4 regions of the Solibacillus isronensis genome follow, and region 3 is predicted to be linked to each of the others. Evidence: riboswitches for the same ligand, from Rfam matches in the RefSeq annotation. Region 3 holds a riboswitch; each other region holds the start of a gene.
The links. Region 3 has a riboswitch for cobalamin ahead of metE (5-methyltetrahydropteroyltriglutamate--homocysteine S-methyltransferase). Riboswitches for the same ligand answer to the same signal wherever they lie in the genome.
Positions count from the first base shown of each region.

Region 1 (7,956 bases), 1.4 Mb from region 3:
TGATGGACTTATATTTATGGATGAAAGGGTTATCTTCATATTGAATGAAAGGCCAAAAAATTAAAATCGTAAAGCAAAACAGAATCGAAAAGTTGATTGTCAGCTCAAAAAACATGGCATCACCCACCTTGGTAATATAACACTACCCGTTATTTTAAATTATTTATATGGAAATAAGAAGATAGTTTTGTTTTTGCCTGCTGTTTTGCTGTAAATACATTTTCCAGGAGTTCCAAAGATGTTTGTCCATTATCAGGATAGGAACTGATTCCTACAGTTACGGAAATATGAATAGATAAATCTTTGGATACTTCGAACTGCTGTTGGGCAATCATATTAATTAGATTATTGGCCTCTACAATTGCTACAGCAGGAGGCACATCCTTTAAAACGAGAAGAAATTCCTCACCGCCCAACCGGCCAACATAAGCCCCATTCTTATTTGCATATTCCATCAAGTGTTGGGCAAGTTGTTTAATAACAAGATCACCTGTAGAAAAACCATACTGCAAATTGAGCATTTTAAAATTCCGAATATCCATGAGCATTAAATTGAAATTGGATTTCTTTTTAATCATGTTTTTAATATGCTTTTCATTCTCTTTATTGTTCGGCAACTGTGTTAAAAAGTCGATCTTTTTCAAATGAGTCGTCTGTTTTACCGTATCATTGGCAAGTTTGATTTGGCGAATAACAATGTAAATGAAATAAAATGAAAAAATCGTAAATATGCCATAAAGCAATAAATACTCAAAGCTTTTATTATGGAAACAAAACCCGAGAAATAATGCAATTAATGTTTCAATAAAACAAGCCCAAAAAAATAAAAATATATTTTTATTGGTCAATTTATATTTCCTTGTGATAAAGAACAATGTCAGAACAAGAACAAGAAAATTAATATTCAGGATCATCGGTACCAATTCCAGATATGGCAGGAAAAACAGTCCGATTCCTATGGTCAGACCACTGATCAGAATAGCAAATGGCCCTCCTAATAGACCACTGTACAACACCGGAATGTACTGAATGTACATCATGAAATCATTCGTAAGGTGAACTGCCGAGAATGTTAAAACAAGGCCTGTTATACCAAATTTCACTCCGATTACATAAGGACGTGTGCGATGAATGAACGGTGTTTGTTTAAAGTGGTTAATAAATGGCCAATAAATTAAAAGTGTAAACGTAAATAATATACAGAAGTAAGATAATATTTCAATTAACATAATAAGCTCCTTTATACTTTAATCATTACAGTTCTGAACGAAAATTACTATAAAAATAGTGGAATTAAATAAAAATTGTTCAAATCAAGTTGATTGTAGGAGTAAGCGCAAAGTTAAGTTCGTTGTTGCTTAAAGATAGTTACTTATCCTATAATAAAAAGGTTATAGAAATATATGTATAGGAGCTGACTGCTATGGCGAACGAGAGCGGGAAAACAGTCAAAATCAAACTAGTTTCCTCAATCATTCCAACCGAGGGCGAGCTTGAACAATATGAAATGTGGCTTGAAGGCAGTTGTGTAGAAAAAGGGAACAGTCATTATTTGCGCTATGAGGAAGTTCAGGAGGATCTGCAAATTCAAACGACGATCAAACTTAATGAAGCGAATTCGTTTATTATGCGAAAAGGCGGTGTGAACATGCGGTTGCCTTTAAATCCGGACTTACGCGAGAATGGTCATTATGATAGCCCATTCGGTTCATTACCTCTTGTTACCGATACACATCAGTTAGCCATTGAAGTAGTACAAAGCGAAAAAGTGTCAGGGCAATTTAAAACGCAATATGACCTTATCATAGGTGGCAATTCAGTTGGCCATTACAAATTAGACATTGAATTTACGGAGGTATAACTATGAATGCAGTAGAACAATTACAGCAATCGATTAAAGCAGCATTAAAAGCAGCAATCGATCAAGCAGGCCTAGTAGAAGCAGGCACGGAAATCAACATCCATTTAGAAACACCAAAGGATAAAGCAAACGGTGACTTTGCAACAAATATCGCAATGCAATTAACTAAACTGGCGAAAAAGCCGCCACGTGCAATTGCAGAAGCGATTTTAGAACATTTAACGACTGAAGGCACAGACATCGAAAAGATTGAAATTGCAGGACCAGGTTTCATGAATATTACAGTTCGTAAAGACTTCTTGGCGAGTGTTGTTACAGCAGCATTTGAACAAGGCGAAAACTATGGTCGTTCAACTGCAGGCGCAGGAGAAAAAGTACAGGTCGAGTTCGTTTCAGCTAACCCGACTGGTGACTTGCATTTAGGCCATGCGCGCGGTGCATCTGTAGGGGATTCATTATGTAATGTATTGGATTTTGCTGGTTTTGACGTATCACGTGAATATTATATTAATGATGCCGGTAACCAAATTAATAACTTAGCGTATTCTTTGGAAGCCCGTTATAAGCAAGCATTAGGAATGGAAGCTGAAATGCCGGAAGACGGATACCACGGTCCTGATATTATCGGAATTGCCGGTAAGCTGGCTGAAGAATTCGGTGCAACAATTTTGGACAAATCTGATGAAGAACGCTTTAAATTTTTCCGTGAGCACGGCTTGAAACTGGAATTGGCGAAACTGCAAAATGACCTTAAAAACTTCCGTGTTGAATTCGATGTTTGGTATTCAGAAACTTCTTTATATGAAAACGGTAAAATCGATGTAGCATTAGACAAACTAAAAGCAAATGGCCATGTTTTTGATGAAGAAGGCGCGACTTGGTTCCGTTCAACAACATTCGGTGATGACAAAGACCGCGTATTAATTAAAAACGATGGTTCATACACATATTTAACACCGGATATTGCTTACCATGAAGATAAATTACGTCGCGGCTTTGATAAGCTGATCAATATTTGGGGTGCTGACCACCACGGTTATATTCCACGTATGAAAGCGGCAATCGAAGCACTTGGCTATGACCGCGGTACATTGGAAGTAGATATTATCCAAATGGTACAGCTGTACAAAAACGGCGAGAAATTCAAAATGAGTAAACGTACAGGTAATGCTGTAACGATGCGTGAATTAGTGGAAGAAGTAGGCTTGGATGCTGTTCGTTATTTCTTCGTTAAAACAGCAGGGGATTCACATATGGACTTCGATTTAGACTTAGCGGTATCACAATCGAACGAAAACCCGGTATATTACGCACAGTATGCACATGCTCGTATTTCATCAATTTTGCGTGCAGCAAACGAGCAAGGTTTCGAAGCATCATTGGAAAACCTGAACTTGCTAGTAGCAGAAAAAGAAGAAGATGTGCTTAAAAAAGTCGGCGCATTCCCGCAAATCGTGGCAGATGCAGCGAAACACCGCACACCACACCGTATCGCAAACTATATTCAAGACTTGGCTGCTGCATTCCATAGCTTCTACAATGCAGAAAAAGTATTGAACCAAGATAATAAAGAGCTGACAGAAGCTCGTTTAGCCTTGATCACAGCAGTAAAAACTACATTAGCGAATGCACTGAAACTAATCGGCGTAAACGCACCGGAAAAAATGTAATTTAACTTTTTAAAGCACTCTATTTCTATTTAAGGGAATAGAGTGCTTTTTATTTGAAATTGCCGTTGTTCTATTTGAAAAGCGATTTGTTCTACTTTAGATGCAACAGTTCGCCTTTCGCGTCGTAACTTTTCACATTATGGCGAATAGGTTCTCCTTTTTTCCGCAAACGTTCCACTTTCACCGGCAAAACTTTCAATTGTCGCGAAAATAGACTGCATGGAATCCCTATAAGGGGACTGGGGATATCTATTGACTTGTAATTTCCCGAAACGTACTATTAAATTTGACTTCTATATACAGGACAATAAATATGAGGTGGTGCTTTTCATGAGCAAGGAATTATTTATTCAAACAGACGAGCAGCAACAATGGCTGAAAAAGCTCGAAACAATAGCAGAGAGCGTGAAAGAACATGCTCAGCAAACAGATGAACAAGCGACATTTCCATTTGAAAATTTCCGGAAGCTGAGAGAAATCGGCTATACAAAAATAACATTGCCAAAGGAATATGGCGGAGATGGCTTTACAGTATATGATGCGCTGCTACTGCAGGAAACTTTGGCGAGCTATTGCGGAAGCACGGGGCTGGCTGTATCGTGGACAATTCAAAATGTAGGCGAAATATTTGAAAATCGCTACTGGGATGAACAAAAGCTCGACTGGTTTGGCAAAGAGATCGCAAATGGCGCGACAGTCAATCGCGCGGTAAGCGAGTTTGCGATGGGAAGCCCGGTTCGTGGGGGTCGTCCGGGGACTTCAGCAAAACGTGATGGTGATTATTATGTAATTAATGGACGTAAAAACTATACGAGCGGTGCACCGGACCTCGATTATTTTTTAGTGTCTGCATGGATTGAAGATGAGGGTCAGTTAGGATTTTTCCTCGTTCCGAAATCGGCGGAAGGGGTATCGGTCGAAAATACGTGGGACGTTGCGTCAATGCGCGGTACGGGAAGCGATGATTTAGTACTTGATAATGTACGTGTTGATCAAACAAGCTTAGTGGAAATCCCGAACTATTCAACCGGATTTAAGCTGAACGGCTGGCTGCTCCTCATCCCGGCAACTTATTTAGGGATTGCCCAGGCTGCACGCGATTACGCGGTCGACTTTGCGAATAGTCATTCCCCGAACAGTATTCAAGGAACAATTGCCCAGTTGCCAAACGTGCAAACGCTGATCGGAGAAATGGATTTGGCGTTGACGAAAGCACGCTTTACAATTTACGGTGTTGCGGGGCTTTATAATGATCCGATTAAAAAGTCGACATTAGTCAATGAAATCAATATTGCGAAACATGTCGTGACAAATACAGCAATCGAAGTTGTAGATAAAGCGATGCGTCTAGTTGGGGCAAAAAGCCTGCAAAGATCTAACCCGCTGCAACGTTATTATCGTGATGTACGGGCAGGTCTGCACAATCCGCCAATGGATGATATTACAATTAAACGATTGGCTGAAACGGCAATTGAAAAAAACTTGAAAGAGAAAGAATAAGCTGTTCTTTTATTCGTGATTTCAACAAATTAAGACAAATTATCAGAAATTTTAGCGAACGAGCATACATTTTACCGCCTATCAGCTATAATAGAGCTATTAATTTTATATGGACGATAAAGGTTCTTACTCGTTGGATTGAGTAAGGAGTAAAAGGGAAATCGGTTCAAATCCGATGCGGTCCCGCCACTGTAATTGCTAGTTAAGAGCAGCATGCCACTGAAAAACTTTCGGGAAGGCGCTCTTCAACGTTTATGCATAAGCCAGGAGACCTGCCTTTATAATGCCCTAAATTAAACCTACGAGGATAGGATGTGGCGGATAAATTCTTTTTATTGAATTTTATTTGCATACGTAAAGCTTCCCTCATTTATAGTAGGGGGAGCTTTTTATTTTTGTAGAAAATTATACAACAAGATTTCAGGAGGTTTTTATTTTGAAAAAATGGCAACTGCTTTCTTCCGCAGCATTACTTACATTAACATTGACTGCATGTAATTCGGAAAAAGCAACAGAAGAACAATCTGCAAATGGAAGCACAGAAGTAACGGAAACAGCACAATTTCCGGTTACATTAAAAGATGCTTTGGACAAAGAAATTACGCTTGAAAAAGCACCGGAGCGCATCATTACATTAGCTCCATCGAACACAGAAATTTTATTCGGCTTAGGATTAAACGATGAAATCATCGCTGTGAACGACAATGATACATATCCTGAAGAAGCATTATCAAAAGAATCAGTTGGCGGCATGGAGTTCAATTTAGAACAAATAATCGGTCTGCAGCCCGATTTAGTCTTAGCACATGAATCCGGATTGTACAGCTTCAATGAACAGGCGATTGCGCAGCTTGAATCAGTAGGAATTCCAGTATTCGTTGTAAAAGATGCGAAAACATTTGAAGAAACGTACGAAACGATCGAACAAATCGGGCAGCTGACAAATAAAGAACAAGCAGCCGAAAAAATGATTGCATCAATCAAAGAGGAGATTGAAGAAATTGAAGTGAAAGTAGCCGACCTGGAAGAGAAGTCCGTATTTGTTGTTGTTGGGACAAATCCGGAACTATATGTTGCTGGACAGGAGACGTTCATTAGTGAAATGCTTGAAGTATTAAATGTTGAAAATGCTGTTCCGGAACTCGATTGGCCGCAGTACAGCTCGGAGCAATTTGTAAAGAGCAATCCGGATATCATTTTAGTAACATATGAAAACGACATGGCGGCAATCGAGGAAAATGATGCATATGCAGAAATGGATGCTGTGAAAAACGCCAATGTGAAATTAGTCGATGGCGATACGACAAGTCGACAAGGTCCGCGTATTGTAGAAGGTATTGAATCAATTGGGGAAGCAATTTATCCAGAGGTATTCAATGAATAAAAAATATTCAATCGCCTATGTACTATCGATTGGATTGCTTTTAAGCAGTATTTGGATCGGCATTTCGTTCGGGTCTGTTAATATTCCGTTTTCGACATTGTGGGATAAAACAACAGATCCGGTTGCATACAGTATTTTGTGGAAAATCCGAATGCCACGCGTCATTTTAGCCGCATTAATCGGGGCTTCTTTAGCAATTGCGGGGGCAGCATTCCAAGGGTTGCTTAAAAACCCTTTGGCAGATCCATACACATTAGGAATTTCATCAGGGGCCTCGGTAGGTGCGGTAATGACAATCTTTTTAGGCATTTCCATACCGGTGCTCGGTGTATTCACATTGCCGATTTTCAGTATGGCTGGAGCTGCATGTACGATGATCATCGTCCTGACATTTGCCAGACTTGTTGACCGCTCGATGAAAATGGAGACGCTAATTTTGACGGGAATTATTTTCAGCTCGTTCTTAGGGTCCTGTATTTCCTTAATGGTCGCACTTACTGGTGAACAGCTACGAGAAATCATCGGCTGGCTTCTAGGAAGTGTATCGATGCGAGGGTGGCCATATGTCCAGATGGTTCTGCCATTTATGGTGCTTGGTACAGCAATTATTTGGCTGACTCGCCGTGAATTGAATGCGATGATTTATGGAGAAGAGCGTGCCCAGTATTTAGGGGTAAATGTTAAGCGCAGCAAGTATATGATATTGGCGGGTGGTTCCATTTTAACAGGAGCGGCTGTTGCTGCATCCGGGACAATTGGATTTGTCGGATTAGTAGTACCGCATATGATTCGCCTGCTAATCGGAGCAGACCATCGACATTTATTGACATTGTCGTTTTTGAACGGTGCAAGCCTGCTCGTCATTTGTGACTTAGTATCACGTACAATTATTTCCCCTATTGAACTGCCGATTGGTGTTATTACTTCCTTTATTGGAGCACCTGTCTTTGCCTATATCTTCTTCAAGCAACGTAGAAAGGTTGTTGCATAATGTTAAAAGTAAATAATCTATCCGGCGGTTACGGTGGGAAAACGGTTGTGAAAAATATGACGTTTCACGTGGAAAAAGGAAGAATTCTCGGGATTCTTGGTCCAAACGGCAGCGGAAAATCGACATTACTGAAGATGATCAGTGGTGTGCTGAAATGTGAAACAGGCGAAATTTTTATTGAAGAGAAACCGCTTAAAAGCTATGATAACAAGCAATTAGCGAAAAAGATGGCCGTACTCCCTCAATTAAATGCAAGCGCATTTACGAACAGTGTATATGATGCGGTTTCGTTAGGACGTTATCCCCATCAAAGCGGCTTCTTTTCTTCCTGGACCGAAGAAGATGAAAAGACAGTTCAGCGGGCGATGGAAAGCACAGGTGTGTCGCAATATAATAATCAGTACTTGGAGTTTTTATCGGGAGGCGAGCAGCAACGGGTATTTATTGCCCAGGCACTTGCACAAAATTCGGAACTGCTTCTATTGGATGAACCGACTAATCATTTGGATATCGCTCATCAAAAGCAGATTCTGGATATGATTCGGATGCA
Region 1 covers NZ_JAMBOC010000001.1:2,243,290-2,251,245, reverse strand. Annotated here, with positions in the region: gene M3166_RS11175 (diguanylate cyclase) at 1-115, opposite strand, end outside; gene M3166_RS11170 (GGDEF domain-containing protein) at 150-1,229, opposite strand; gene M3166_RS11165 (DUF1934 domain-containing protein) at 1,424-1,861, shown strand; gene argS (arginine--tRNA ligase) at 1,864-3,531, shown strand; gene M3166_RS11155 (acyl-CoA dehydrogenase family protein) at 3,862-5,031, shown strand; cobalamin riboswitch at 5,135-5,325, shown strand; gene M3166_RS11150 (ABC transporter substrate-binding protein) at 5,468-6,415, shown strand; gene M3166_RS11145 (FecCD family ABC transporter permease) at 6,408-7,406, shown strand; gene M3166_RS11140 (adenosylcobinamide amidohydrolase) at 7,406-7,956, shown strand, end outside.
Region 1: linked by a shared signal. The riboswitch ahead of M3166_RS11150 (ABC transporter substrate-binding protein) and the one ahead of metE (5-methyltetrahydropteroyltriglutamate--homocysteine S-methyltransferase) in region 3 are both predicted to bind cobalamin.

Region 2 (7,956 bases), on a different contig from region 3:
ATATAATTTTTTTCCATCATGTCCATTAAATTGAGTAAGTCCTTCTTTTCAAAACCACCGTAGTATACAGGCGGATCATTTATATAGCTTGGCGACGGAGCAATCATGATTATTTGTGAAAAATATTCCGGTTTCTCTAACGAAGCCAATAAACCGATCATACTACTTACCGAGTGACCGACAAAAACAGCATCCTTTAAATAGAGCGCTTCACAAACATCCAATAGATCCTGTACGTAACCGGACAGTTCTCCATATTTTACAAGGTCAAAAGCTGTAATATCTGAATTTCCAAACCCGACATAATCAAATAAAACCACTTGATAATCCTCTTCAAAAGCAGGGAAAATGTCATTCCATACCGTTTGGTCGCAACCAAATCCCGCAGCGAATATTAGAGGTTTTTTACCTTTACCTCGAATATGTACGTTATTACGTTTAACCGTATTTTGAATCATGAAATAGCACTCCCTTCAAATGGTAACCTATAACATTTTAGATTTATATATGTTTAAAACATAAAAGTTTATCTTCTATTTAACAATCATTCTGTATGATATTGGGTTATAAGTAAAGGGATATGGATATTTATTACTTGGAATCTATCACTTTTCGGTTATAATTTCAATTCAAATAGAATTGGGGAGAGAAGTTTAATAAAAATCAACAATATGTTGAATATTGTGCATTGCTTCCATTACTCGTCCATTTTAAAATAAGAGTATGAAATGAACAAGTTGTTCAATTTTGAGGAGGAAGCAAACAATGAGTAAAGTATCTAAACTATTAATGGCAATTGCTAGTATTATATTAATCGGATTTGTGGGGAAAGCGTTTATTCTGGATGAAGCGGTGAAAGGGTATTTAGTAACGTTTTTTTTTGTCGGAGCAGGATTGGCGCTGTTACGTTTATTTATTAACACGATGATCGGTAAAATGAAAGGGAAACCTATTGTTGTGAAAATCGGATTCTTCGCTGTACTTTTAGGTCTAGGTATACCGTTCCAAAACTGGTTCCGTACAGAAGTCATTTTCTCGATGAGTAAAGCGTTTATTGTGCCAAGTATTTCAGTGATGGTTGCAAGTGTCGTGTTGATGACAATTGTGTATGGCATTATTGGGAAACATATTCAAGCAGCGCGTGTAGAGGAGCTTCAATTAAATTAACAGGACGGTGGGAAGGTTCTCACGTTCAAATAAAGAAAGCCGATTCGTACTTGAAATTTCGTACGGATCGGCGTTTTAGCGGACGCGATTCTGTAATAGGAATCAGCGTCCGTTTTTAATAGTGGGTATTGTTAAACAACACATTCTTTTATAGTCGAAATCTTAAAGAAGTCTTGGGACGGAAGCCCTCATTCCATCATTATTATCTCAATAAAATATCCATTTATATTTTAAAATGTGCTACATTATAAGGAAAAAGTGTTAATTAAGAGAGGGTGAACCAAAAATGGGTTCGCAATTGACTATGTATATTACGCTTGTTTGCACGTCAGGCGTACTGAATTTGTACTTATGTCTCTATGCCTTTAGCAAACGTCATAAATATACAAATATCGCAAACTATTTTATTTTATATACAGCAGTCATTAGCATTTACTGTTTTGCTTCGGCTATGACTTTAATATCGACGACGCTCGAACAAATCAGTTTCTGGAATACCATTCTCTACATCGGGATGCCTACATCTGCAACATTAGGTTTACTGTATGTCATGAGCTATTTAGGATTTAAGCTGACGGTTAGAAGAAGCATGCTGATACTTCTTGTTCCGATTATTACAATTATTATGGTAGCGACAAATCACTGGCATCATCTTCATTATCGTGTATTTGAACTGGACCCGAATTTAGGGGCACCTTTTGTTTATCAGGAGATTGGCATGTGGTATATGGTGCACGGTGTCTACACATTTGCCAGCATGTTTGTCGCGTTTTTGCTGTTGATTTCTCATTGGAAGGAAACGGCGAAGGTATACCGTCCGCAATTGATCGCGTTAATGTTCGGCCAGCTTGTTCCGATAGTGACAGCGTTTCTTTATTTGAACGGATTCACACCTCCAGGGGTAGATCCGGTACCAATGATTTTATGGCTTTCTTCATTATTATACTTGTGGGCAATCAGCACATCGCAGCTGTTTCGGATTATGCCGATTGCGAAAGATAAAATCTATAATAGTATCAATGATGGGGCCATCGTATTGGACGATTCATACCGGCTTATTGAATTCAATCAAGCTTCCAAAGTGATGTTGCCTAATTTGAACAAATCGATGTTTGGCAAAAACTTCGTGAAGTTTTGGAATGAGCAGACAGGAGAGGCCCTGCCATTCAAATTAACGGCCGATATCGAGTACGTTCAAGAAGTAAGGTTATGCTCCGAACATGCGGAGCGGGTTTATCAAGTCCGTATTACTTCACTGGAACAAGCGAGAAACAGTAAAGGTCTGTTGCTGGTTTTTACGGATATTACGGAGATCAAAAGACTGCAGGAAAAATTGGAGCAGCAAGCTTATTACGATGAGCTGACAAAGATTTATAATCGCCGTGCATTTCTACAGCAAAGTGAGCAGGATTTTCAGAAAGCTAAGGAAACAGGTTTACCATTTACGGCCCTATTAATGGATATCGATCACTTTAAACGGGTGAATGATACGTACGGGCATCATATTGGGGACCAATTGCTCGTGCACGTCGTAAATGCTTGCAAAACACAACTGCTGGAAAGCCATTTCTTCGCGCGATACGGCGGGGAAGAATTCGTCATTGCGCTGAAAGGTTTCAATGAAGCAGAAGGTGAAATACTAGCCAACCAGCTTCGAACTGCCGTTGAGCAGGCACCGCTCATGACAGAAGCAGGGAATCTTTCAGTTACGTTAAGTATTGGTGTGGCGGAAGTGGTGGACTGGACAGAGGAAACACTGTATCAGCTATTGCATAAGGCAGATACCGCTTTATATGCTGCGAAGGAAGAAGGACGTAACCGCGTGAAAGTGTATGCGGAAAGTGAGAGCGTACTTAGTTGATAGGGTGAAACCGGCATGGAGAAATTCATGCCGGTTTTTTAATTTGTTGAAGGGCGCTGTAAGTTTTATAAGCCGGACTCTGTACTACCTCGTTTTAGGAGAATATGTTAGCATAGTAAAATAATAACTAAAGGGGGGGAGCGGGTATGACACAGAATTCAAAGACGATTTCTGTAAGTATTAGCTTAATCCTAGCTCAAACCGTGTTTATAGGATTTTTAATTAAAAATATACAGCTATATATTAATCAGCCGTCGATCGTTGCAAAATGGCTTGCGGGAATTTCTTTTTTCATATTTCTGTTGCTGTTCATCGTCTCGTTATGGGCGACAATCAAACTTTTAAAAGGAAAAGATACAGGGGGATTGTGATGATTGGATATATTCTAACAGGGTTATTATTAATCTTTGCGACTCGGAAATTTTATAAGCATAGGGCGGTTTTTAAACAGCTTTCGAAAAAAGAATGGCTACAATTTGGCGCAGGTTTTTTATTGGCATGGGCGGGAGCTGTTTTCATCATTATAGGTGGATCCAACATAACGGATATGATTGAAATCACATGGTTAAAAAACCTTATGGAAATTGGAGTGATTTTGATTGGCTTGGCTTTGGCAGGAATTATTATGAGTAAAGTCTTACCGTATAAAATAAAGGAGTTTTATTTGGGAGATTAGTGAAACGGGGAAAATTGAAATGGATGATATGATTGGATTTGCAGTAGTTGGAATCATTATTGCATGTTTAATTTATGCTTTAGTTAAACAAATTAAAGAGACAAAGCATAGCGGGAACGGCATTGGCAGCCCGCTGTATCGAAAACAATTGGCAAGAAAAAATAAAGTGATGACAGTTGCGTTAATTGGAGTAATAGTATTTTACACATTAAATATCATGAGCGTTATCGCTTCATCTATTCCGGTATCAAACAGCTTTACTGTACTCGGGACTTTTTTAAGTTTTTTTGTTTACTTTTTTGCAAGGATAATAATGAAACCACAGCTGGGTGATCAGCGGAGGAATTTAAGCCTTTATTAATAGGAGAGTGCTGCGATGAGAAAACGCTTTACAAATTTAGACCAAGATGACCGGCTCGGTACTTTTATAGATGTCCTGAAATGGCAGCGATCAAAGCAAAAGAAAGTTGTCGATTACGAAGTACCGCAGTGTGAGGAAAAGCAAATTGCGTTTCTAAAAAGTAATCGCACGGAGCAGTCCGTTACGTGGATCGGCCACTCGACCTTTTTAATTCAAAAAGAAGGGCTCAATATTTTAACGGATCCGGTTTGGGCAAAATGGATGGGTGTAGCGAAACGGTTGGCAGAGCCGGGGTTGCGGCTGGATGAATTACCGGACATTGATATTGTCCTCATTTCACACGCGCATTACGATCACCTGCACGTACCGACGTTAAAGAAATTGAAAAAACGAAATCCCAACGTATTATTTCTTATTCCGGAAGGGCTCGGTTCTTTAATGAAGCGTCATAAGTTGCACAACTTTACCGAGCTATCATGGTATGACAAGCATGAATCAAGTGCGCTTGAAATTCATTTCGTTCCTGCAAACCATTGGACAAGACGCATGCCTTGGGATACGAATACCTCGCATTGGGGCGGCTTCATATTGCAAACGGCATCGGATGCGCAAAGTATTTATTACGCCGGAGATAGCGGGTATTTTAGAGGCTTCAAAGATATTGGCGAACGCTTCAACATACATACAGCGCTAATGCCAATCGGCGCATATGAGCCGGAATGGTTTATGCATGCCTCCCACGTGACACCGGAAGAAGCGATCCAGGCGTTTTGTGATGTCGGAGCGAAAGTGTTTATTCCGATGCATTACGGTGCCTATATGCTGGCGGATGATACACCGAAAGAAGCGATTGACCGGCTGCATAATCATTGGCAGCGCGTGGATTTGGAAGAGGTGGAACTGAAAACGTTGTCGATTGGGGAGACGTATAGAAGCTGAATGCATAGACCCCTTGACGAGAAGACAGGTTCAAAGTAAAGTAATGTTAAATTCATCAAGCATTAGGTGCCCGTTAAGGGAGAATAGGGAATAAAGTGAAAAGCTTTAGCGTAATCCCAACACTGTATAGAGGAGTTTCATAGCAAAGCCCACTGGATGTCAATCTGGGAAGGGGCTATGAAATCATGAATCTGAGCCAGGAGACCTGCCTAAGTATGCTTACTGTTTATAGACACTGGATATGTCTGTAGTTTATTTGTTATCGAATAAACTGCAGGCTATTTTTATTGTCAAAAATTCATTCTAATGGGGGAAACGAAACATGAAATTACTACAGCAAACGATTGAACAAATTCAAGAAATCGACCGACAAATGGAAGACAAAGCACGTCAGTACATAGACTCATTAGCTAAACCGCCTCAAAGCTTAGGGAAGCTCGAATCTTTAGCTATGCAAATTGCTACAATTACCGGTGAGCTTGCGCCGAAAATCGATAACAAAGCGATGATCGTCATGGCTGCAGACCACGGAGTATATGAGGAAGGGGTAACGCCGAACCCGCAAGGTACAACGGTATTCCAAACACTTTCCTTTCCAAAAGGGACGACAGGAATGTGTACGATTGCGAAAATCACGAATGCACAAGTCATTCCGGTAGATATCGGAGTAAAAGAAGACTTACCTCAAGACGCAGGGGTCATTATTAAAAAGGTGAAATACGGGACAGACAATATGGCGAAAGGTCCAGCGATGACCCGAGAAGAAGCGATTCAGGCAATTGAAGTAGGGATTGAAGTCGCAACAGAAGCGATCCAAAACGGTATCAATCTTATCGGTACAGGTGAAATGGGCATAGGGAATACGACGCCAAGTGCTGCGGTGCTTTCGGTACTTCATGGCTGCGATCCGCTGGAAGTAACGGGCTTTGGTGCTGGTGTCGGAGCTGGCGGCATTAAATATAAAGCCGAAGTTATTCGAAAAGCAATTGCATTGAATGAGCCGAATGCGGATGATCCGATTGATGTAGTGTCAAAAGTAGGCGGACTTGAGATTTGCGGGATGGCAGGAATCTTCCTTGCAGCAGCAGCGAACCGTGTGCCGGTCGTAGTTGACGGGTACATTTCAACCGTTTCAGCATTAATCGCCTATAAATTAAATCCGAATGTGAAAGCATATTTGATACCGTCACATTTATCGGAAGAGCCAGGTGCAAAAATTGCGGCCGAGCTTTTAGGACTGGAACCGATGCTGCATATGAATATGCGACTTGGAGAAGGATCAGGTGCTGCATTAGCGTTCCCGATTCTTGATGCGGCTTGTTCGATGGTTACGAATATGGTCACGTTGGAAGAAGCGGCAGCGCTTTTAGTAGCCAAGTAGAATAAAAAAATTCATATAATAAAATTCAATAAAAAGGCTACATTAAAAGAAACAATTACTTTAAATGTAGCCTTTTTTCTATAATTAAAGTGTTCCCGGAAAATAAGTACGGCTTTTCAGTCTATTCCATTTATCTTACCAGTAAAATACCAATAAGCGGAACTTTATCGTTTATTTTGCCAAGCAGAGTACGATAAAGAAAGCCCAACCCAATCCTCGTAAATGTAGTGTGAGAGCAAAACATTACAAGTAGTGGATAGAACTTGATTTTATTTTACAGAAAATTCAGTGAAATTCAAGCGATAGTCCTGTCAAATGCGTTTCCTCTGTAATATCCTATATTAATTAAATGTAAAAACATATCCGAACTGTTAATAATACCTAAAAAAGTGCTTTTTTATTCAACCATGGAATAAAGTAAGCGGTAAATAGGGTATGGAAACGTAAGACCAATAAAAAGGAGAGGCGGGAGGGGCATTAAAAGGAACGGGGTGATCACTATTTCTCCGTATGTGAAAGGTCGTTTTTGAATATATTCGAGAAAAGGATGAGGATAATATGAATCAAATTTTCAAAAAAGATGAGTTTATTATTATTCCTTTTTATAAAGGGCGAAAGCAGGAATTTATGGTCGTCAATACGAAGAAGGAATTTAAAAATGGACATACGCACTTAAAGTCATTTAAGATGGCCAAGTATTTGATCAATCTTGCGCGTTGCCAAAAAATCAATTCCGGATTAAGACCATATTTATTAACAAGCCTTACAAGAATATCGGCAGACCGTGAATATATTCAAAAATTAGAAGAGCTTCTAGCTGTGAAAAGAAGTAAAGGGTCAAAAGCTTCCTATTATAATAAAGCAATCTAATTGTACGTAATCACGTCAATAAAAATAGATAGACCGCTTTTTCAAGAAATTGAAAGAGCGGTTTTTTGCATGGAACTTTTTTTGGGGTGGAGCTCATCACCTGAGAACTTACAATGTAACTAAATCATTTTTAATAAAGCTTCTTCGCCAATCATGCCTTCTTCAATGCCGTACGCTCTCGCTTCGTATGTGACAGATTCCAGTGGCGCTTTTAGTAAGTCATCGATCGTTCGAACACCTACTGCACGACCCGCAATGATTTTGCGATCGGCCAACTTTTCATTTAACAGACCAACATCGAGTGCACCACACATAATGTACCCATGCTCATTCGAAATCGTCAGCAAGGTTGTTTTAGGTAATTGAACCGTTACCGCAGTAAATAAATGACCTTGAAGATCAATCGTTTCCGTATAGACGATAACCTTCTCCCCCTTTCATATAAATCATATGAAAGAATTGAAAAATGGTACTTGTTTTTGTGGGAAATTTAAGTAGGGTATTTTAAAAGAGCAGCTTTTTCCACTTTCGCCAGCTTTCGTTCTACATTCAAAGTGCCAAGTTCTACTTTCTGGCCGAACTGTTCTACTTTCAAGCCGGAACTTTCTAATATTCCCGAACCATTCCTCTTTTGAGCCAAGTTGTTCTACTTTTCCTAGCTTTCGTTCTACATTCAAGGCACAGAGTTCTACTTTCGCCCC
Region 2 covers NZ_JAMBOC010000002.1:190,048-198,003, reverse strand. Annotated here, with positions in the region: gene M3166_RS12740 (alpha/beta fold hydrolase) at 1-458, opposite strand, end outside; gene M3166_RS12735 (MFS transporter permease) at 766-1,167, shown strand; gene M3166_RS12730 (histidine kinase N-terminal 7TM domain-containing diguanylate cyclase) at 1,454-3,028, shown strand; gene M3166_RS12725 (hypothetical protein) at 3,175-3,399, shown strand; gene M3166_RS12720 (hypothetical protein) at 3,399-3,704, shown strand; gene M3166_RS12715 (4-aminobutyrate aminotransferase) at 3,724-4,065, shown strand; gene M3166_RS12710 (MBL fold metallo-hydrolase) at 4,081-5,004, shown strand; cobalamin riboswitch at 5,052-5,231, shown strand; gene cobT (nicotinate-nucleotide--dimethylbenzimidazole phosphoribosyltransferase) at 5,327-6,385, shown strand; gene M3166_RS12700 (hypothetical protein) at 6,944-7,255, shown strand; gene M3166_RS12695 (YunC family protein) at 7,375-7,677, opposite strand.
Region 2: linked by a shared signal. The riboswitch ahead of cobT (nicotinate-nucleotide--dimethylbenzimidazole phosphoribosyltransferase) and the one ahead of metE (5-methyltetrahydropteroyltriglutamate--homocysteine S-methyltransferase) in region 3 are both predicted to bind cobalamin.

Region 3 (7,956 bases):
TACTTCCATACTTCATGATTAATTACGGAAAATATACGACAAACGTATTCCAGCAATCTTTGTTGTTGATTGCCCTGTATACGGTACCTTCCATCGTTGTAACATTGCATTGCTGGTTTATTAACTTTAAAGCAGCACTTCGATGGAAAAAAAGCTATCCTAAGGAATGTGTATGGCGCTGGTCGCTAAAATTCCAACTAATTACTATTTCAATAGTGGTCTTGTTTACCTCGGTTATTTATTCCAGTCTTTTTATTATTGATATGATTCGATAATAAAATCACCCCTCCTTTCTCAAATGTGCGATAGAGCCCTTCCATGTATAAAGAAGGAGCATTTATTTTCAAATACAAATAACGCGGCACTTTCGCACATTTATCTTTTACCTTACCCACAAATCACTGACAAAAAATATTCATTTAAAAAAGCAAGTAATGTATGGGGAAATTTGGTACGATGAAGGTATCAATGTTAAGGAGAATGAAGCAGCATGAATACAGATTTAAATGTCCTTTTAGCGTTCGGTGCCGGGTTTTTAAGTTTTATTTCACCATGTACGCTACCGCTATATCCTGCATTTTTATCCTATATAACCGGGATGACACTCGATGAGCTGAAAACCGAAAAAGGGATGATGCAAAAACGCGCAATTTTACATACTTTATTTTTTCTGCTTGGGTTTTCGATTATATTTATCGCTATCGGATTTGGAACATCATTAGCGAAAGATTTCTTTTTCCAGTACCAGGATTTACTGCGTCAAGTCGGCGCTATTTTAATTGTCGCATTCGGTTTAATGATTGTTGGTCTTCTGCAGATTGACTTTTTAATGAAAGACCGCAAGTTCCAGTTCAAAAACCGACCATCCGGTTATTTCGGCTCGGTGCTGATCGGTCTAGCTTTTGCAGCTGGATGGACTCCTTGTACAGGTCCGATACTGGCAGCGATTATTACGCTTGGCGGTACGAACCCTGATTCGGCAATGTTGTATATGGTCGCATATTACTTAGGCTTTGCAATCCCATTCTTTACATTATCATTCTTCATTTCACGAATGAACTGGATTCGCACACATAGCCAAAAAATCATAGTAGTTGGCGGCTATATTATGATCGCGGTCGGCATTTTATTGTTCTTTGACGGATTGACTTACATTATTAATCTTCTCTTGCCGATTTTCGATGGTTTTAAAGGATTCTAACAGTTCCCTGCTTATTCAGACCGTGCTATACTAAGGGAAGTAACATAAGTGAAAAAGTGTGCATGATCCATATTATCTTGTTTACACGATAATTTTACATACGTTCATGCAAGAGGAGGAATATGATGTTCGACAGTATACCTTCTCACTATTTATTAATTGGTTCGACGATTATGGCAGTCATAATGGGCTCTTTTGTTATGTTCATAAGACTGCGTGCACAAAAAAAGCCGGTATCCACGAAAAAAATACTCATTCCGCCTTTTGCGATGTCAACAGGCGCGCTGATGTTTATTTTTGAGGAGTTTCGTGTAGCGCCAATTCAAATAGTAGAAGCGGCCGCACTAGGCTTGTTATTTTCATCTGTATTAATCTTAACGTCGAAGTTCGAAGTGCGAGACGGCGCAATTTATATGAAGCAATCTAAAGCATTTCCATTCATATTAGTGGGATTATTAGTACTACGTATTATTTTAAAATTAATATTTGCCGAAACATTCGATGTCGGTGAACTTGCCGGTATGTTCTTCATCTTGGCGTTCTCGATGATTTTGCCGTGGCGAATCGGTATGCTTATTAAATATAAGAAGCTTGAAAAATCGCATATTGTCGCATAGAAAAGACTGTCTCTAAAAGTTTTATACTTTTAAAGACAGTCTTATTTTCGTCTATGCCTCAAATAAATGGTCATAATTCGTTGTATCAATTTTCATTTCATCGAGTTTTTTACGTAAAAACTTATGGTCGCGTTTTGGCGAAGCAATAATATAGCCACGAATAATTAAGTCCAAATCGATTTTTGAGGCACGCTCATTCAGTGCAATTTCACCGATTTTACCGGCAATCTTTTCTTTGGCAACTTGGCGGAATAGCTCTGGTACAGGACTGACAAGCTCGGTAAGTAATTGTTTTTCATCTTCACCCCAAAGATGAATCGTTTTATCTAAGTATATGTTTTGCCAATCTAGATCCGATTTTCCGTCCTGTTTCGGCAGGGCCTTCAAAAACTTGCGGAACATAAAAAAGCCGCCAATCCCCATAAGCGAAATCAATACTACAACCCAAAATAAAATAAACCATAAAAACCAGCCATCTAAGCCCACAATGTTCACCTCATTACTAAATATTGTTTATGAAATTCCTTCTACTAAACTACTGGTGATAAACCTCATTATTGTCTATTATATAAGGTTTTGTAAAATTTTTCATCGTCATTGTCCCTTTTTTCGGTAAATCATGACATATATAGGGCAAGGAGGTGATAAACATGAACGAATTCGGATTTTTATCTGCAACATTGACAGTATTTTATCAGACAGGCCTTGATGAATTTAATGAGCCGATTATTAAAAGTTCCACATTCCGTAACTTGGAAAGAAATGCGACAGCTCAGCAACTATACACTGTTGCAACAACAATCGTCGGCTTAACAGATTACAATTATATTGAATCTGTGAAAACGCAAAAAGACAGTATTACCGCTTAATTAACATTATCATTGAATTGGAGGTGATCACATGGCGCAAGTTTTACAATTAACATTTGCCAACATTGCAGGGGATACGATGACGATTAATATTAATGATCCGAAGCCGAATTTAACTGAGGCTGAAGTGAATGCTGCGATGCAAACAATTATTGATCAGGCAGTGTTTTCGAAGGACGGATTTTTGTACAATGTGAAAAAATCAGCTCGCATCGTTGAACGTAATGTCACAGCAATCGAACTGAATAGCTAATAGCAAGGCCGGTGAAGTGTGATGCTTTGCCGGCCTTTTCAAATGAAAAAAGGAGGGATTTTAATGGAACAGTGGATAGCAATTCTTCAAGAAGTAACATTTCCAATCTTTATATCTTTTTATTTACTGTATCGGATAGAAACAAAACTTGAAGCGATTCATACAGCACTCGTATCATTACATCATCCTGCAGACAGAGCATGAAAAACTCTTCACAATGTTGACACACTTCCTTTCTTCCGATAACTATTGAGAATATACTAAATATTGGGTAAGATGAGAGTAATGTTCAAAGAGTGGAGAGAGAGAAATGAAAACGAAAAAAATAGTATTCGCACTTATGCTCTTGGCAGCAACAGTTCTCACTGCATGCAGCAATTATCAGTTTAAACCGACGACCAACTTTGAAATTAGCGGGTTTACGATGACCGATCACCGTAACAAAGAGGTGACACTGGAAAGCCTAAAAGGGGAACCATGGCTGGCAATGTTCATCTTCACAAGCTGTACAACCATTTGCTCGCCAATGACAATGAATATGACCCGAGTACAAGACCACCTTGAGAAAAAAGGGCTGGAAAATTATAAAATTGTCGCGTTTTCAGTAGATCCGGACTACGACACACCGGAGCGTTTAACAGAATATTTATCGCGCCATAAACCGGTAGATGAATCAAAATGGCATATGCTGACAGGGTACGATCAAAAATTTATCGAGCAGTTTGGCAGAAACTCATTTAAAACACCTGTTCAGTCAATTGAAGGAAACGACCAAGTTATCCACGCTGATACATTTTTCCTAGTGGATGAAAAAGGAATTGCCGTGAAAAACTATTCAGGTTATGGCACAGGAGAAGATGGTGTTCCATATGAAACGATTGCTAGTGATATGGAGGCACTCATTGACGAGCGTCTAAAACAATAGTGAAATGTAAGATTAACTTGCGAAAAAAGTGTAGCTGCTTTTTAAGCAAGTTTTTTTGTGGAGTGAGGGCTTTTCTAATAAAATTGAAATTGTGCTAATAAAACTACAAATTTTCTAATAAGTTGCGGATCTTCTAACAAAGGAACTGGATATGCTTGATATGCTAATATCAGTTCTTGATTAGCAAATAAGCACGCCAACTTTTCTAATATCACCTGCAAAAGTGCTAAAATAAATAAATTCCTTCTAATAAAAAGCACAATGCATCAACCCAAATTGTTTCAACCCGTATATTGATAAAGCAATAAATAAAAAGAATTTTCAAAACTCAAATTCTGTGATATAGTATACAAAATTACATACTGTGTAAGTTACGGTGCTTGTGAGAACAAGCTGAAAAGGGAAACCAGTGAAAGTCTGGTGCTGTCCCGCAACTGTAAATCGGAGTTCGTGATATTCAACCACTGTCTATTGATGGGAAGGATCACAAGAACGTTGATGATGAGCCAGGAGACCTGCCGGAAACTAGTACACGCCAATACCTACGTGGAAATAGGTGGTGATTTTGTGCGATAGTGAGACAACAACCTTTGAGTTTACAAAGGTTTCTTTTGTCAATCTCTTAAACATTCACACCCCTCTTTCACTTAGAAAGAGGGGTTTTGGTTTTTATGTAACAAATTTAAGGAGGAATTGTTTATGAAAACAGCAGTAATTGGTTACCCGTATATTGGACAAAATCGTGAATGGAAACGTGTGACAGAGGCATTTTGGAAAGAACAACTGACTTTGCAATGCTATGAACAGGAAATGAAAAACTTACGCCTTGCTCAGCTATATCAACAAAAAGCTTTAGGGCTGGATATTTTAACAGTAGGTGATTTTACATACTATGACCGTATGCTGGACATGGCTGTAATGTTCAATATGGTTCCATCGCGTTATGATTATCTTTCTTTGCAGCATAATTTTACGGCATACTTTGCAATGGCCCGTGGAGCTGAAAATGTGGTGGCATGTGAAATGACGAAATGGTTCAACACGAATTATCACTATATTGTACCGGAATATGAGGGACAACAACTCGCATTGCAGCACAATGTTTACGCGCAATATATCCAGGAGGCAATCGAAGCATTCGGCATGTCCCCTCGTGTGACAATTATTGGTCCATTTACATTTTATAAACTGACAAAAGGTGTTGGCCAAGAACAAAAACAACACTATATTCAGCAGCTGGTGATTGTGTATAAAGAGTTGCTTCAGTCGTTAGAAGCAAGTGGTGCAACGACAATCCAGCTTGAAGAACCAAGCCTTACAAAAGACCTTACTTCCGAAGATATTGCATTAGTTCAGCATTTCTATCATCAAGTATTAAAAGGACTTACAGTTGAAACGATCTGCACATCTTATTTTGAAGCGTTATCCGACTATGAAACAATGATTAATTTGCCAGTCGATGGCTTTGGACTGGACTTTGTTCATGGGAAAATTGAAAATATAGCATCGTTAAAAAAATTTACTTTCCCAAAAGATAAAGTTCTATATGCAGGAATTATTAATGGACGTGACATATGGAGAGCCGAATTGCAGAAGCAGTTGGCACTAGTAGCGGAAATTCGTTCCTACGTACCATATTCACCTATCCATCTACAAACATCGTGCAGCCTCCAGCATGTGCCTGTTACAACAGCAGGAGAAAAAGGGGTTGTACCTGAGCTGCAAAACGCCTTAGCATTCGCCAATGAAAAAATAAAGGAACTGCAAATGATTAAAGGAAAAATACTTCAGTTGGAAGGTCCTTATCAACATGCAATTTTAGAAAGTCAAAAAGCAATCCGCACATTGGCGCAGCATAAATCAAGACGGAAACAAGCTGTACTTGACAAGGTGAACGCACTAACACAGGAAGCTTTTAAACGAGCAGATAACTACAACAAGCGCAGTAAACTGCAACGTGCCTTTTTACAGTTGCCGGATTACCCGACAACAACAATCGGGAGTTTCCCGCAATCGGCTGAAGTTAAGAAAAATCGCAGTTTGTGGCGTAAAGGGGAAATTACAACAGCGGAGTACGAAGCATTTAATGCAAACGAAACAGCACGATGGATTGCGATTCAGGAGCAGCTTGGTCTTGATGTTTTTGTTCATGGAGAATTTGAACGTACAGATATGGTCGAATTTTTTGGTGAAAAATTGGATGGCTTTGCGTTTACGAATAATGGCTGGGTTGTTTCTTATGGTTCACGTTGTGTTAAACCGCCTATTATTTACGGAGATGTTGAATGGACGGAACCGATGACGGTAAGGGAAGTAAGTGCCGCACAATCACTTACGGATAAGCCGGTCAAAGGGATGCTGACAGGACCCGTTACAATATTGAACTGGTCATTTGTGCGAAATGATTTGGACCGCTCGGAAGTTGCTTATCAAATCGCCCTGGCATTAAGGGAAGAAGTATATGCGCTTGAAAAAGCAGGAATCAATATTATTCAAGTTGATGAGCCTGCATTAAAAGAAGGGCTGCCGATCCGTAAAAATCAACATCGGGCTTATATCGAATCTAGTGTAAATGCATTTAAATTAGCGACAAGCGGTGTGCGGAATACGACCCAGATTCATACACATATGTGTTATTGTGAATTTAATGACTTTATTGATGTAATTGAATCATTGGACGCGGATGTGATTTCGATTGAGACATCACGAAGCCACGGAGAACTGGTAAAAATACTAAAAGAGACACCGTACAGACTGGGCATCGGTTTAGGTGTATATGACATTCATAGCCCCCGTATACCAACAGTGGAAGAAATGGCCGTTATTATCGGAGAAAGTAAAGAAGTGATCGAAAAAGAACAATTTTGGATCAATCCCGATTGTGGACTGAAAACTCGCACGGAGCAAGAGACGATTGCATCATTGAAAAATATGGTGGCCGCAAAAGAGCGACTAAAACTGTTGAATTAATGAAGGGGCGGATACTATGAGTCAAATGAAAAGAAATTACAACCCCGTGTTTTTGACGGCTGTAATGAATGGCTTTACAGAAAGTAATACAAAAAGCCTTAAAGAGTTACGTGATGAGTTGATGACGTCATACCCAGCGGATGAAAAGGAAATTCAAAAAGCATATTATTTTGTAAAAGCGGAATTAGTAGGTTGAAGTGATCTTTAGAAACAGGTAGAAAATACAATGAGGCCGGGACAGAAGTAGAAATTTCATAAACTAAGGAGAAAAACCTTATTAAGAAACGGATATTTTTTAAAATTGATTGGAATGGAGGGCGAGTGTTCGTGCTGACGGTATCACCTTTCGCACTGTTAAAATACCAGCTGACGGCTGCGCCTTTCGCTACAAGCACAGCTTCCTGCGGGAATAGCGAAATTTATTTTGCGACGAAAGCGAAGCGTCAGGAGCACTGACGCCTGAGACTTTCGTGTAAGGCCACGCCCGCGGAAAGCGCCCCGGAATGGAAATCAATTTTTACGCTCAGCAAAAAAATGCAATTTTTCTCTAAGAGAAAAATTGCATTTTTGGATTATGTCCCACCCTCTATTTGTAATCCCGATATCGAATTAAAATGTCCCTTTAAATTTCTCAGGCTTTACGACATAGCCTTCAATAATAAAACCGCATTGTGTACAAATAATATATTCGATATTGGAACCTAAGCTCATTTTATTGACAGGTGACATAACACTGTACCCGCTATGTTTGCCTTTCCCTAATTCAGAGCAGCCGCATTTTGGACATTCTTTTACGGTTGTCGTATTCTTAATTTCTATCACCCTTTCATAGTTAGGTAGCCAGCAAAGGAATTACCATTAGTTCATTAGGAATCCCTGTAAAATTGCTAAAAACAAACCAAGGGAAACGGGGAAAATTTTAAAAAACAGATAGCCCTTTGATTGAATTGTCCATTCTTCAAATGGATCTTTCGTCGGAGAACCAAGATAGCGAATAAACTTTTGAAATGGTGACTGCTTTTTTGCAAGTTTTGTCACAGGTATGTCGATTTTATAGGAATCAAGCAAACCGGATAGCTCTTTTTCCTTTTTAAATTCCTCGTTCATGTTGGAAATCCTCC
Region 3 covers NZ_JAMBOC010000001.1:834,043-841,998, forward strand. Annotated here, with positions in the region: gene M3166_RS04290 (hypothetical protein) at 1-275, shown strand, start outside; gene M3166_RS04295 (cytochrome c biogenesis CcdA family protein) at 491-1,201, shown strand; gene M3166_RS04300 (CcdC family protein) at 1,327-1,818, shown strand; gene M3166_RS04305 (DUF2621 domain-containing protein) at 1,870-2,304, opposite strand; gene M3166_RS04310 (DUF1659 domain-containing protein) at 2,469-2,687, shown strand; gene M3166_RS04315 (DUF2922 domain-containing protein) at 2,719-2,940, shown strand; gene M3166_RS04320 (YvrJ family protein) at 3,004-3,144, shown strand; gene M3166_RS04325 (SCO family protein) at 3,251-3,865, shown strand; cobalamin riboswitch at 4,223-4,402, shown strand; gene metE (5-methyltetrahydropteroyltriglutamate--homocysteine S-methyltransferase) at 4,565-6,835, shown strand; gene M3166_RS04335 (hypothetical protein) at 6,852-7,031, shown strand; gene M3166_RS19325 (hypothetical protein) at 7,157-7,291, shown strand; gene M3166_RS04340 (transcription initiation factor TFIIIB) at 7,445-7,657, opposite strand; gene M3166_RS04345 (hypothetical protein) at 7,694-7,942, opposite strand; gene M3166_RS04350 (RNA polymerase sigma factor) at 7,926-7,956, opposite strand, start outside.

Region 4 (7,956 bases), 410 kb from region 3:
CATAGCCAGAACACCAAATAGGAAAGCAATGAGGAAATTTATATTGAAAACTAAAACGGCAATAATAATTCCGGATATAATTCCAATCGTTACAATGGCTTTCTGAACTTCTTCACGAGTTCTTTGCGCCTTATTCAAAAAGGGAATTAAAGTAAAGAAAATAATACCGAGCAGACCAATCCAACCATAAATATTCATATATGACCTTTCCTCCTTCTTATCCAATCCCTAAAGCAAAGTGGGTAATTCCATAAATTGTTATTACTGTTATTTACGGAGGGAAGCAGTAAAAGTTTCATTTCTTTTTGATTTGTCTATGTATGTAATCTCCTTGAAAAGCCAAAATGAAAAGAAAACGCTACAAATTTGTAGCGCTTCCTTCTCGTTAATTATTGTTGGTTGTTTGAATTGCCGCGTAATTGCTGCTCTGCCATTTGAACTAGGCGTTTCGTAATTTCGCCACCTACAGAGCCGTTAGCACGAGCTGAAGCGTCTGGTCCTAATTGAACACCAAACTCTTGTGCAATTTCGTACTTCATTTGGTCAACTGCTTGTTGTGCACCAGGTACACGTAATTTGTTTGAGCTATTGTTGTTTGCCATTGTTATCGCCTCCTTATGACATTAGAATGCACAGGGAAGAAAGTTTCATACCATATCAGAATTAGGTAATTTACAGTTCAATTGGTAACGTTTTTATAATATGGTGTTTTTATAATAATCAAATCATAGATAAACACTAAATCACACAGGATAGCTCGCACCGCAACTAAAACAAATTAGAAAATTGTCGGATTGTAACATATGGAATAAAGTGGTTTAATTGGGACATACAGTATAGATCCATCATCGTTACAGAAAGGAATGACTTTTTTGAATACAATTATCGAAAACAATAAAAAAAGCTGGGATATTGTAGCGAAGCATTTTGCTGGAGGAGATGCGCTGCCAAGCTATGGACCTTTAGCACAAACAGAAGAGGAACTGAATTTAATCGGAAGTGTTGCCGGCAAAACAGTGCTGGAAGTTGGATTTGGGAGCGGTCATTCTCTTTTATATATGAATAACAATGGTGCAAAGGGGCTTTGGGGTGTTGATTTTTCGAGTGCCCAAATGGACCTGGCGCAGAAAACGTTAAACGGCATCAAGGCAAACTTATTTACGGCTCCAATGGAAGAAGAAATCGGTCTGCCGAAAAATTATTTTGATTTAGTGTATTCCATTTATGCGATTGGCTGGTCAAGTGATCTTCCGGCAACGTTTAAGTTAATTTACAGCTACTTAAAAGAAGGAGGCGAATTTATTTTCAGCTGGGAACACCCTTTCTATAATCAAATCAAATGCCGAGATCATCAGTTTAGTTTAACGGATTCCTACCAGCGTGAAGGATATATCGAAACAACGACATTTAAAGGGGAAGATGCGCCAATGCAAATACCGAAATATAAAATTGCGACATTTATAAATGCACTTTTAAAAGCAGGCTTTGAACTTGTAGAAATTATTGAAAGTGATATTCCGGTACATGCAAAAGGTGAAGAAATTCCGTATTCCGAAAAATATTATTCTCTACATAAAGCAAGCCACTTTCCAACAACCTTTATCGTAAAAGCTCGTAAACGTACTATATAGGAGGCAACTATAATGATTCGAAAGTTAACAAACGAAGACCTTGAAACTACATTGGCACTTGTACATAAAAAGCCGGCAGAAAATTTATTTATCATCGGTGATATTGAAGCGTATGGGATGGAATCGGATATCCAGGATTTATGGGGGCAATTTGAAGGTGATCAGCTAAAAGCGATTTTACTGCGCTATGATCAAAACTATATCCCGTATAGTGAAGGAAATTATGATACCGAGGGATTTGCCAAAATAATTAACGAAAATCGAGGTCAGATAGAACTATCAGGGCTTCAGCATTTAGTCGCTCCATTAAAGAAATGGATTGACCGCGTTATTCGTCGGGACAGCGAAACGTATTATGCAAAATGTACAGAATTGACCGTTCCCACATCTGATTTAGATTTTTCAAATGTGACGTATTTACAGCCAAGTGAATACGAAGAAAATATTGACATGCTCAGATCGATTCCGGAATTTTCAACGGGGACATTTAGTGTAGAAGGAAGAGAGCGCGCAGAAAAATTTAAAACGGGGCGTACTTATATTATTTGTGACGAACAGGGTGTGATGGTCTCTTCAGCATCAACAACAGCGGAAAATTCTCAGTCCGCGATGATTGTAGGCGTCGGAACGAGACCGGGATACGGGAAAAAAGGATATGCGACACATTGTATGTTGAAACTTTGCCGAGACCTGCTCGCTGAAAGAAAATCAATTTGTCTGTTTTATGATAATCCGGCTGCTGGACGCATTTATAAGCGGATTGGATTTGAGGATATCGGTTTTTGGTCAATGGTTCGTTATGAAGAGAAAAATTAAGGGGGACAAATATTGTGAAAACATTATTGGCAGAACAACCGATTCAGATTAACGCCTATGATATCGATGCGATGGGCATTGTAAGTAATATTGTGTATGTAAGGTGGTTTGAGGATTTACGTATGGCATTTTTAAATGAGCATTATCCATTAGCAGAGATGATGGCTGTGCAAATATCCCCGATCTTGATGAAAACAGAGATTGAATATAAAGCCCCTTTAACAATTTTCGATCAACCAGTCGGTCGGTGCTGGATGGTGAAAATCGGGCAATCTAGTTGGGAAATGGAACTGGAAATTACAACGGAAAAGCATATCCATTGCATCGGAAAACAATCAGGATGCTTTTTCAATTTAGAAAAGAAAAGAGTTGCGAAAATTCCTGATCCATTAAAGAAGCTTTTTGAAATGGAGCAATAAAATATGATGAAAGAACAATTAGAAGGAATTGTAAAAAAGTCGATTAATCTGGATTTAATTGATTTTAACGAATTAATCCAGTTCATGCTAAAAAATATTGGAAATCCGGATGGCTATTTACGTGACAACTTAATTTATCGGGGATTTTGCGAATTAATGCTGAATGAGCAATTTACTGAAGAACAATTAGTTTTAATATTAAAAATATGTTCGGATGATGAGCACCTTTATTTAAATATTACACAGAGCAATCCTTCTGATGATGTATTTACGAGATCTTTTTCAGCACTTGTTATTACCCTTATTTTAGGGATAGATCGTGAAAAAAGAAGTTTGCCTGAAGAACTTGTTGTTGAGGCTATTCACCGAAGTATTCATTATTTATTTCTTGAGAAGGATTACCGGGGATTCGACACTACAAAGGGCTGGGCACATGCGGTTGCACATGGAAGTGACTTATTAACAGAAGCAATTAGACATCCGTTGATGAAGGATTCCAAATTATTATGTAGTGCATTACAAAGTTTAAAAAGCTGTCTTCATACTGAATATGCTTTAATTGATGAGGAAGAAGAGCGTATGTTACCGGTCATTGAAGCATTACTGGAAAAGGGATTGACAGATGAGCAATTGGTAACGTGGTTAAAAGGATTGCATTACATAGAAGTAGAGGATTGGCATAAGAAATACCGGTATGAATGGAACGTAAAGAAATTTGAGGCAACATTATTAAAACATTTATTAAAATCGACCAAATGTACAAAAACAGCCGATTGGATTGTTTTTGGAAATTCAACTTTTGTTTAGTAAGGAGTTGAAAAATTGAGACGTATTTTTTTAATGATACTGCCATTCATTTTATACATAACAGGCTTACTCGCATATTATTTTGATAAGATTAACGGTTATCAATTTATTATTTTTATTATAGTGGGCCTGGGTATTTCAATTTTCGGATTCTTTGTTTACCGGATCCAGAAGAAGTTGAAAGCAGCTTTTTTAGGGATTTTTTATATACTAGCCCTATTAGCTGTCTTTGAAAGCCGACTGATTGATTATGAAAAATATACTTATTTTCTTATGTCATATAACGAGCCTTTTGAAATAGTGGAAGACTCAGGAATCAATGTATTGGCAGTGGAAGTGATTGAGATCCCATATATAACGGACTTGAACTACTTAATTCATACTATGGAATTTTCAACTAATAAAGAAGTTTTGGATGCGGAAGTTGTTACGAATAAAATCCGGTATCGTTCGAAAAATGAAGAATTACTTAGTTATGTACGTCCTACGGAGAAACATTTTGAGACGATGAAGGAAAATGTCATTGCTTATTTACCAGAAAACGCTTTTGCTATTAATCAATTTTTAGAAAGAGAAGATATAGAAGGTGACAGTGCAGGACTTGCGACCGTATTAAGCGCTCTTATCGAAAATGGTGACGTTAACAATAATATTCCGATTGCCGTAACTGGAGCGATTGATAGCAAAGGAAATGTGAAGGAAATCGGTTCAATAAAAGCGAAAACTTTGATTGCCGAACAAAGCGGTTTTTCTTATATTTTTTTGCCTGATGAGAATGCAGAAGAGGCAAGGAAAGTGAAAAAAGATGAGCAGCTTAATATAGAAATTATCGCTGTGGCATCTATAGAAAATGCTGTAACTGATATAAAAAAACTAAATGAAACAGGGGCATTAAATAAATAAAATGAAAAACAGAAAATAAACAATCTTTGTTAATTAAGATAGGAAATTAATGTGCAAAGGACTGAAATAATGAAGGAACAATGCTTTATCTTCACTGAAAAAAACTGATATCATAATAATTGTTCTATCATTTTTTAATAGACTATGTTATTTTTATAATAATTTAATAATTTGCAATTTAAATAAGTGCTTACAGAATTTTGTAAGGTAAAAGGGAAATTAGTGAAAGACTAATGCAGCCCCCGCTACTGTAATAGCTGATGAAATCACAATGAATCACTGTCGTATAGATGGGAAGATGTGAAAGTAAAAGGAAGCTTAAGCCAGGAAACCTGCTTATTTAAACGATACTTACTTTTCGGAGGGAGAAGTATAGGCGAAACAAGTAATTGTTTTTGTGTTTTTCTATACTTTTTTAGTATTAATTTCACATGCCCGTACCTCTTTCTAACGAGAGGTGCGGGCTTTTTTTATTTCTTAGTGGATAAGCAATACTAGTTTTTAATGAAATCCACATAAGAAAAATTATCATCACGTCCTATTTGGTGCGAGATGTATTTTTCTAATAGGGAGGGTGTTTACATGCAAAAAGGAAAGATCTTTGTTGTAGGGTTCGGACCTGGTGATCGGGAACATATAACAAAACGTGCAGTCGATGCACTACAGCAAAGTGATCACATTATGGGCTACAAAACGTATGTTGAACTGATTGAGCACTTAGTGACGGCGAAAACTATCGTCAGTACGGGAATGACTGAAGAAGTTTCACGTGCGCAAGAAGCTGTAAAACAGGCTGAAGCCGGCCATATAGTTGCTGTTATTTCCAGTGGTGATGCAGGTGTTTACGGAATGGCGGGCCTCGTATATGAAGTATTAATCGAAAAGGGATGGACTGCAAAAGAAGGGATTGAAGTAGAAGTCGTTCCGGGTATATCAGCGATTAACTCCTGTGCAAGTTTACTTGGCGCTCCTGTTATGCATGATTCGTGCACAATTAGTTTAAGTGACCATTTAACACCATGGACGGTTATCGAAAAACGGATTGAGGCAGCGGCAATGGCAGACTTTGTCGTTGCGTTTTACAATCCTAAATCCGGCAGACGGACAAGACAAATTGTGGAAGCACAACGAATATTGCTTAAGTATCGTTCACCTGATACACCTGTCGGATTAGTAAAAGCTGCCTATCGGGATACGCAGGACATTGTATTAACAACACTAGAAGAAATGCTCGAACATGATATCGGAATGCTGACAACGGTCGTCGTTGGGAATTCCTCAACATTTTACTACGATAATAAAATCATTACACCGCGTGGTTATCAGCGAAAATATACTTTAGGGCAAGAAAAACAACTATTAAAACCGCACCAACGTTTGAAAAAAGAAGCGGAACCTTGGGCGTTGGATCAGGAAACGGGTGAAGCAAAGACCGGGTATGAAAAAATTGAAGCTATAGAGAAAAAAATAGTTGAACCAGCAGCCATTAAAACAACCGCATTACAGCTTGCAAATGAAGCATTAGCGCTCGTACATAAAGAAACGTCAGCAGTAAAAGTTGAAGAAAATCCTTTTTTAGTGCAGCAAGAAGTGGAATCCATATTTGAGTTTGCTGTATCACCAGGTGTTGCCAATAAAATGATTACACCTGCACAAATGATTACATTGGCAGAGGTTGTAGGAGAACGGGGTACGATGGAGTATACGCCTGATCACCGTCTCGTGTTGAAGGTACCAACTGATTCACCTCAAAGAATCGTAGAAACGGTAGAAAAAACGGGTTTACTTGTTCAACCTGTCGGCGACGTAGTAATCGTCAAGGCGTGTGATTTCTGTTACGGCGAAAAAGCCGAATCCATTCCATATGCTGAAGAGATTATGGAAACACTTGGTGGCATTAAAATGCCGAAAGAACTACATGTCGGTTTTAACGGTTGCGGAATGGCATGTTATCGCGCGGTTTTTGATGATATCGGCATTGTTTACCGCAAGAAAAAGTTTGATTTGTTTATCGGTTCCAAACCAGTTGGACGAACAGCACATGCAGCACAACCTGTCCTTGAAGGGATTGATCCCGAAAAATTGATTCCTTTACTAACAGAAATCGTTGCGGACTATAAAGAAAATGCACATCCGAATGAACGTTTCTTCAAATATTTTAAACGTGTAAAAAAAATCCTGAATTTCAATTATGTTGATATGTCATGCAAAATTAAAGTGGAAGAGGCCCCTTGTGGAGATTAGGTGAAATGATGATTTTATTTTTAGCTGGAACAAGTGATGCAAGAGAGCTGGCGGTTCAATTAATGCAAGCGGGACAAGAATTGGTGGCGACTGTCGTGACGGAATCTGCTGCAGCGAGTCTACACGAAGCGAATGTTCCGTACCATGTCGGTCGTTTAACAGAACAGCAAATGAAGGAACTAATTGAAGAACGGCGGGTAACAACGGTTATCGATGCCAGTCATCCATATGCGGAAGAGGCTTCCAAAACAGCGATGGCCGCTGCAAATTTAACGGGTATTCCCTACATTCGATATGAACGTCCGCAGCAGAGTTATGTACATCCGCTCGTTACGGAAGTGGAAACGTATAAAGAAGCGGCAATTGCTGCATCCGCACATTCAGGAACAATTATGCTGACAACAGGCAGTAAAACGCTGGCCGTTTTTACGGAGCAATTATTAAATAGCGTAAATATTCGTCTTGTCTGCCGGATGCTGCCAAATAAAGAGAATATGGAGAAATGCGATGACCTTGGGGTGAAGCAACGCGATATTATCGCAATCCAAGGCCCGTTTTCAAAAGAACTGAATAAAGCGCTTTACGAACAATTCAGCACAACACTTATTATTACAAAGGAAAGCGGGAAAGTCGGTTCAGTAGACGAGAAGATAGATGCGGCTCTTGAAATTGGTATTCCTGTCATCTTAATTAAAAGACCAAAAATACAATATGAAAACTTATGCACTTCATTCGAGAAAGTGTTTGAAAAATTAGGAGGCAAATAATAATGGCAAATATGAATTTTAATACAGACTTTGTACCACTAACAGTAGACCCGGACAAAATTTATGATTACAGTTTTGCGATCATTAAAGAAGAAATGGGCGAACATTCTTTTACAGACGAACAATGGCTTGTCGTTCGCCGCGTTATCCATGCTTCTGCAGACTTCGAATTGGGACGCAGCATGATTTTTACGGATGATGCGATTGAAGCGGGCATTCAGTCAATTTTAGCAGGACGTCATGTTGTAGCTGATGTTCAGATGATTGAAAGTGGTTCAGGGCGCAAACGATTCCAAAAACATGGCGGGGATTTACATTGTTATATCGCAGATGAAGACGTTTCAATCGAAGCAAAAAAACTTGGAACAA
Region 4 covers NZ_JAMBOC010000001.1:1,248,553-1,256,508, reverse strand. Annotated here, with positions in the region: gene M3166_RS06480 (serine hydrolase) at 1-198, opposite strand, end outside; gene M3166_RS06475 (alpha/beta-type small acid-soluble spore protein) at 390-602, opposite strand; gene M3166_RS06470 (class I SAM-dependent methyltransferase) at 864-1,631, shown strand; gene M3166_RS06465 (GNAT family N-acetyltransferase) at 1,644-2,447, shown strand; gene M3166_RS06460 (acyl-CoA thioesterase) at 2,462-2,866, shown strand; gene M3166_RS06455 (DUF2785 domain-containing protein) at 2,870-3,673, shown strand; gene M3166_RS06450 (S16 family serine protease) at 3,689-4,576, shown strand; cobalamin riboswitch at 4,744-4,930, shown strand; gene cobJ (precorrin-3B C(17)-methyltransferase) at 5,159-6,820, shown strand; gene cobK (precorrin-6A reductase) at 6,829-7,587, shown strand; gene M3166_RS06435 (precorrin-8X methylmutase) at 7,590-7,956, shown strand, end outside.
Region 4: linked by a shared signal. The riboswitch ahead of cobJ (precorrin-3B C(17)-methyltransferase) and the one ahead of metE (5-methyltetrahydropteroyltriglutamate--homocysteine S-methyltransferase) in region 3 are both predicted to bind cobalamin.